Regions from separate parts of the Caulobacter sp. P1_D6 genome, predicted to be linked through region 2. Evidence: riboswitches for the same ligand, from Rfam matches in the RefSeq annotation. Region 2 holds a riboswitch; the other holds the start of a gene.
What was found. Region 2 has a riboswitch for cobalamin ahead of AC1DYP_RS12490 (TonB-dependent receptor plug domain-containing protein). Riboswitches for the same ligand answer to the same signal wherever they lie in the genome.
Positions count from the first base shown of each region.

Region 1 (3,400 bases), on a different contig from region 2:
TCGCGGACGAATGACCACTGCAGGATGGTGACCGGCCCGGTCAGCATGCCCTTCATCGGCCGGTCGGTCAGCGACTGGGCGTAGCGCCACCACTCCACCGTCATCGCCCTGGGCCGCGACACGTCGCCGAAGATGATCGGCGGCCGCACGCAGCGCGAGCCGTATGACTGCACCCAGGCGTGCTTGGTGAACACGAAGCCGGCCAGCTGCTCGCCGAAGTACTGGACCATGTCGTTGCGCTCGAACTCGCCATGCACCAGCACGTCGAGGTCGATCTCCTCCTGCCAGGCCACCGCGGCGGCGGTCTCCTCACGCAGGAACACCTGGTAGTCGGCGTCGGCCAGGGCGCCCTTGGCGTGGGCGCTGCGGGCCTTGCGCACGGCGCTGGTCTGGGGGAACGAGCCGATCGTGGTGGTCGGCAGCGGCGGCAGGTTCAGGCGCGCCTGCTGCAGGACGAGCCGCTGGGTGAACGGAGCGCCGCGCCGGGCGTCGTCCGACGTCACGGCCGCCAGCCGGGCCTGGACGGCCGGCTCGTGGATGCTGGGCGAGGCGCGACGGGCGGCGGCGGCCTTGGAGGCAGCCTCGAGGGCGGGGCGGACGGCGTCGCGACCTTCGTTCAGGGCCTTGGCCAGGACGGCCAGCTCCTCGATCTTCTGGACGGCGAAGGCCAGCCATTGGCGGACCTCCGGATCCAGGGCCGTCTCCAGCTCCAGGTCGATCGGCGTGTGCAGCAGCGAGCACGACGGGGCCAGGACGACGCGGTCGCCGCCGCGCTTGGAGACGATCGGGTCCAGCCGGTCGAGCAGGGCCTCCAGGTCGGCGCGCCAGACGTTGCGGCCGTCGATCACGCCCAGCGACAGCACCAGGCCTTCGCGGGCCGCCGACAGCACGGCGTCCAGTTGCTCGGGCGCGCGGGCCAGATCGACGTGCAGGCCGTCGACCGGCAGGTTGGCGGCTGTCGACAGGTTGTCGCCATAGGCCCCGAAATAGCTGGTCAGCATGATGCGCAGGCCCGGCGTGGCGTGGGTCAGCACGCCATAGGCCCGACGCAGTTCACCGCGCTCGAACTCGGTCAGGTCCAGCGCCAGGCAGGGCTCGTCGATCTGCACCCAGTCGGCGCCGGCCGCCATCAGGCGCTGCAGGACCTCGACATAGACGGGGATCAGCGAGGACAGCAGCGACAGCGTCGAGAAGTCCGGATCACGGGTCTTGGCGAGCTTCAGGAAGGTGACCGGACCCAGCAGCACCGGGCGGGTGCGGATCCCCAGGGCCTTGGCTTCCAGGAACTCGTCGATCGGCTTGGTCGAGGACAAGGCGAAGACCTGGCCGCGCGACACCTCGGGGGTCAGGTAGTGGTAGTTGGTGTCGAACCACTTGGTCATCTCCATGGCGGGCAAGCCGGCGCCATGGGCGTGGAGATGGCCGTGCTCGCAGACCTCGGCCTGGCCCTGGGTCCCCCGCGCCATGGCGAAGTAGGTCGCGGTGTCGACCGGTCCGCCGGCCTGGCCGTAGGCGGCCGGGATGGCGCCGACCATCACGCTGGCGTCCAGCACGTGGTCGTAGAGCGAGAAGTCGTTGCTGGGCACGTGATCCACGCCCAGGGCCTTCTGGCGGGCCCAGGCCTTGGCGCGCAGCTCGGCGGCCGCGGCCAGCAGGGAAGGGGCGTCGAGCTTGCCGGCCCAGTGGTCCTCGAGCGCGAGCTTCAGCTCGCGGCGGGGGCCGATACGGGGAAAGCCCAGGGTGGCGACGGTGACGGTCATTTCAAAAAGCCTCTGCCGGTGTGATGGCGGGAGGCTGATCGGGGCGCGCGGTCGGCCGCGCACGGGTGCTCACGCCCCGGTCACGCCTTGCAAGCGACCAGACCGGGCACCCCGCCGGAGGACGTTATCTGTCGGGGCAGGTCTCCTGGCTCACGGGTCAGCGCCCCTGTCCTGGCCTTCCCGACACGCCACCGATCCAGCTTCGGCGCGTCAGTGACACGTAACGGACAGCGGCTCGCCGCTCACAGTTGCGGGGGCAGCGCCGGATTCGGGTTTTCAGGCCCTCACCGACTTCCCTCTTAGCTCCGTACGCGAACGTCCGCAGACCACGACGAACCTAGGAAGCGCCCGTTCCGCCCGATCGTCAAGAGGGATATAAAGATATCCTTATATGATTTTCCGAGCGTCGGAGGAAGAAGCGAAAGAATGGGATCGACCGGTCAGGCGGGGGCGATCACAATGTCTTCCAATCTGGTAGGATTTAAAGCGCGTGAGACCTTCATCGACCATCGCCGTCGTCGGCGCCGGCTTCAGCGGCGTCATGACGGCCCTTCATCTGCTGCGCCAGGACGCCGCCGTGAAGGTCGTGCTGGTCGAGCGCCGCAGTCCGCTGGGCCTTGGAGCGGCCTACGCGACCGACAATCCGCGCCATCGGCTCAATGTCCGGGCCGGCAACATGAGCGCGTGGCCGGATCAGCCCAACGCGTTCGTCGACTGGCTGGCGGCTCAGGGGCGCGACGTGGGGCCGGGCGGATTCGCGACCCGCGCAGATTACGGCGCCTACCTCCAGAGCCTGTTGGCCGCGGTCGCCGAGGGGCCCGCGGCGGCGGGCCGCCTGGTGATCACGCCCGACGAGATCACCGCGATCACCCGCTCCGGCGACGGCTGGCGCCTTACCTGCGGGATGGGGCGCACGCTGAGCGCGGACGCGGTGGTGCTGGCGCTCGGCAACCCGCCGCCGTCGCGGCCCGAGGGTGTCGATCGGGACTTCGCCGAATCCGATCTCTACGTCGCCGATCCGTGGCGCTGGGAGGCGCGCGTTCCGGAGGGAGACGCGCCGATCCTGCTTCTGGGCTCCGGCCTGACCATGGTCGACCTGGCCCTGGCCCTGGACGAGGCGCGCCCCGGACAGTCCTTCGTCGCCCTGTCGCGACGCGGACTGACCCCACTACGGCACGACGGCGCGCCGCCGGTCACGCTTCCGCCGCCGCCGTCGCCTCTGGCGGGACCGTCGCGGACCCTGGCCTGGCTGCGGTCGGCGGCGGAGCGGCATGGGTGGCGCACCGCCATCGACGCCCTTCGGCCCGTGACCAAGGCGCTGTGGCGCGGCTGGAGCCTCCAGCAGCGGACCCGTTTCCTGCGCCACGGGCGGGCGTTCTGGGATGTGCACCGGCATCGCCTGGCCCCTCAGGTGGCGGCGCATATCGACCACATGCGCCGGACGGGACGCCTGAGGGTCATCGCGGGGCGGCTGGAGCGCGTCGACGCCGCCCGGGATCAAGGTTTCGCCGTGACCTGGCGTCCACGCGGCTCGGCGCGATCCGAGCGGTTCGAGGCCGGCCTGCTGGTCAACTGCACCGGTCCGGCGGCGAGCCTGGCGCGATCGTCCGAACCCTTGCTGGCGTCGCTGTCGGAACAGG
Region 1 covers NZ_JBFUAW010000048.1:14,620-18,019, forward strand. Annotated here, with positions in the region: gene metE (5-methyltetrahydropteroyltriglutamate--homocysteine S-methyltransferase) at 1-1,760, opposite strand, end outside; cobalamin riboswitch at 1,879-2,106, opposite strand; gene AC1DYP_RS22045 (FAD/NAD(P)-binding protein) at 2,251-3,400, shown strand, end outside.
Region 1: it holds a riboswitch for cobalamin, as region 2 does, so the genes downstream of both, metE (5-methyltetrahydropteroyltriglutamate--homocysteine S-methyltransferase) here and AC1DYP_RS12490 (TonB-dependent receptor plug domain-containing protein) in region 2, are expected to answer to the same signal.

Region 2 (3,400 bases):
GCAGTCGGCCGTCCAGGATGCTGTGCTCGACGCCGATGTCCCAGCTCTTGGCCTCTTCCGGCTTCAGAGCGGTGTTCCCGTAGTCGCTGTACAGTTGGTACAGCGACGGGGCCTTGAAGCCCTCGCCGTAGTTGGCGCGGAGGACCGTGGCGCCGTCGTTCAGGCTCCAGGCCGCGCCGGCCTGGTAGGTGGTCGCGCCGCCGAAGGTGTCGTGGTCGTCGTGGCGGACGCCGCCGGTCAGGGTCAGGCCCTCGACGAGCTTGGCCTGCAGCTGGCCATAGACGCTGTCCATGCTGGCCGCATGCCGGCCGGGCGTGGGGTTCGGGTCGAAATCGGACGGCGCGGCGCTGCGGAACCAGGAGCGCTCGGTCTCGGCCCCGAACACCGCGCGCCAGACCGGATTGATCGTCCAGGTGCCCTGATATTCCAGGCTGTTGTCGGTGCCCCGGGCGTCGAAGGTCTTGGTGGTGACGGCCTGGTCGGGGTTGTAGTTGTCGCGGTCGGTCTGGGTGTACGAATAGCCGATGCGGCTGTTCAGGGCGCCGTCGAAGTTGGACAGGCGCGCGCCCAGATAGCTGACCAGTTCCTTGGTCTTGCCGTACTCGGCGGTGTCGGCGAAGGCGAAGGCGGGGGCGGGGAAGCCGTCGAACTCGTTGCGGCCGGCGGCGTAGGAGACGCGGGCGTCAAGGCTGGCCCAGTCGGTGACGTTCAGGTCCACCCGGCCGCTGACGGCGGTGTTGTGGTAGCCGTCCTTTTCCTTGCCGCCCATGGCCTCGTCGAAGTTGGAGACGCCGGCGGTGGTGTAGGACCCCGCCGCCAGTCGCCAGCCGCCCCAGGCGCCGCCGGCCCCGACGCCCACCCGGGCGTAGGCCGTGGCGCGCGAGCCGCCCTCGACCGTGGCGTCGCCCGACAGCGCGCCGTCCGGGGTCTTGGTGATCATGCTGACCACGCCGCCGATGGCCTGGCTGCCCCACAGGGTGGATTGCGGGCCGCGCAGCACCTCGATGCGGTCGACGTCGCCGGCCAGCAGGGTGGCGAAGTTGTAGCCGCCGCCGGTCGCCGACGGATCGTTCAGCTTGACGCCGTCGATCAGCACGGCGGTCTGGTCGCTCTCGGCGCCGCGGATGCGCACCTGGGTCGAGCCGCCCACGCCGCCGTTGCGGGTGACGGTGACGCCGGGCGTGCGCGACAGCAGGTCGGAGACCACGACGGCCTGGCGCCGGCGCAGGGTCTCGGCGGTGATCACGGTCATGCTGACCGGCGTTTCGGACAGCTTGTCGGCGGCGCGGCCGGCGGTGACGACCACCTGGTCGACCTCGCTGGGCGCGTCGACGGCGTCGGCGGCCAACACCTGGCTGGGCAGGGCGAGAGCGGGAAGGGCGGCCACCAGGGCCAAGACGGAAATCGAGCGCATATTCAAATCCTCCGTGCGCGGCAACGAAGGCTGGCCCGAGAATTCGGACCGGCCTGACGATGTCGCCTCGGGGGAAAAGAACCCCATCGTACGGCGCACCCCGGCCGGACGAAGGACGACCGCGACGGGCAGGTCTCCTGGCTCGCGGGTCAATGCCGGTGCGTGTCGCCTTCCCAGCCGTTTTCCCCAGTTGCTCTTGGAGAGAAAGGCCAGTGGCTCATGACACGCGGGCTCGCCGCTTACAGTTGCGGGGGCAGCCCGGGTTTCACACCCGAGTTCCCTTTTCATCCTCTTTCGAGGAACCTGTCGCGAGAGCTGCACTATATGTTGCGCCGCACACGGTCAATCTGACTGGGCAATCTGGAGCGCGCCTTGCCGTTTACCCTCGTCCTGGGCGGAGCCCGATCCGGCAAGAGCGCCTTCGCCCAGGCGGCCGCCGAGGCGCTGGCCGCCGAATCCGGCGGTCGGCTGGTCATGGTGGCCACGGCCCAGGCCTTCGATTCGGAGATGGTCGAGCGCATCGACCGGCACCGCCAGGATCGCGGTCCGGCCTGGATGACGCTCGAGGCCCCGCTGGACCTGGCGGGCGCGCTGGACGGCCTGGGGGGCGGCGACGTGGTCGTGGTCGACTGCCTGACCCTGTGGCTTTCCAACCTGATGCTGGACGAGCGGGACGTGGCGGCGGCCATGGCCCAGCTGGTCGTCGGCGTGGAGCGGTTCGAGGGGAGGCTGTGGCTGGTGTCCAACGAGGTCGGGTTCGGCATCGTGCCCGACAACGCCCTGGCGCGGCGGTTCCGCGACGAGGCCGGGCGGCTGCACCAGGCCCTGGCCCAGGCCGCCGACGCGGTGACCCTGGTGGTGGCGGGGCTCACGCTGCGCCTGAAGTGAGAAAAACTACGTTGAGCGCTGATATCCCACGTCTAAGGTGTGGATAACAGCAGCCGCCCGCGCGGACGGGTGGCGCTCCGGGAGGACGCCATGAACGCCATTGCCCCCATCACCGCTTCCGAAACGCCCGACTACGCCGGCCTGACGGTGACCCCCGCCGGCCCGGTTCTCGGGGCCGAGATCTCGGGCCTGGACATGCGCCAGCCTTTGGCGCCGGAGATCGTCGCGGCGATCCGGACGGCGCTGCTGCGGCACAAGGTGGTGTTCTTCCGCGATCAGGACATCAGCCATGAGGACCATGTCCGTTTCGGTCGTTATTTCGGGGACTTGGAGGGGCATCCTGTCACCGCTCACGTGCCCGGTTTCCCCGAGATCCTGCACATCGAGGCCGCCGACGGCATGAAGCTGCGCGAGGAGATCGTGCCGATCGTCCGCGTCGCCAACAAGTGGCACACCGACGTCACCTTCCGCCCCGCGCCGTCGATGGGCGGGGTGCTGCGCATGCGGCACATGCCGCCGCTGGGCGGCGACACCCTGTTCGCCGACACGGCCGCCATCTATCGCGACCTGCCGCAGACGCTGAAGGACCAGCTGGCGACCCTGAGCGCCGAGCACGACATCCTGCAGAGCTACGGCTACCGGGTCGACGAGGCCAAGCGGCAGGAGCTGCGCGCGGCCCACCCGGTGCAGGCCCATCCGGTGGTCCGCACCCATCCGGAGACCGGCGAGAAGCATCTGTTCGTCAACAAGGTCTTCACGACCCGGATCCTGGGCCTGCCCGAGGACGAGGCCGCCAAGCTGCTGGCCGACCTGCTGGAGCGGGTGAAGACGCCCGAATACCAGGTCCGCTTCCGCTGGACGCCCAACGCCATCGTCTTCTGGGACAACCGCGCCACCCAGCACTACGCCATCCTCGACTACTGGCCGCAGGAACGCATCGTCGAGCGGGTGACGATCCAGGGCGATGTCCCGTTCTGAAGCGACCTTAGCTTGGCTATGAAATCGGCATGGAAGCCAGTGGGTTGTCGCGAAGTCCGGTGGGCGATCAGGAGCGCGAGGCGCGCGTGTCGACCCGGCGTTCCATCAGCAGCAGGCTGA
Region 2 covers NZ_JBFUAW010000019.1:106,694-110,093, forward strand. Annotated here, with positions in the region: gene AC1DYP_RS12490 (TonB-dependent receptor plug domain-containing protein) at 1-1,414, opposite strand, end outside; cobalamin riboswitch at 1,525-1,736, opposite strand; gene cobU (bifunctional adenosylcobinamide kinase/adenosylcobinamide-phosphate guanylyltransferase) at 1,787-2,302, shown strand; gene AC1DYP_RS12500 (TauD/TfdA dioxygenase family protein) at 2,393-3,280, shown strand; gene modB (molybdate ABC transporter permease subunit) at 3,348-3,400, opposite strand, start outside.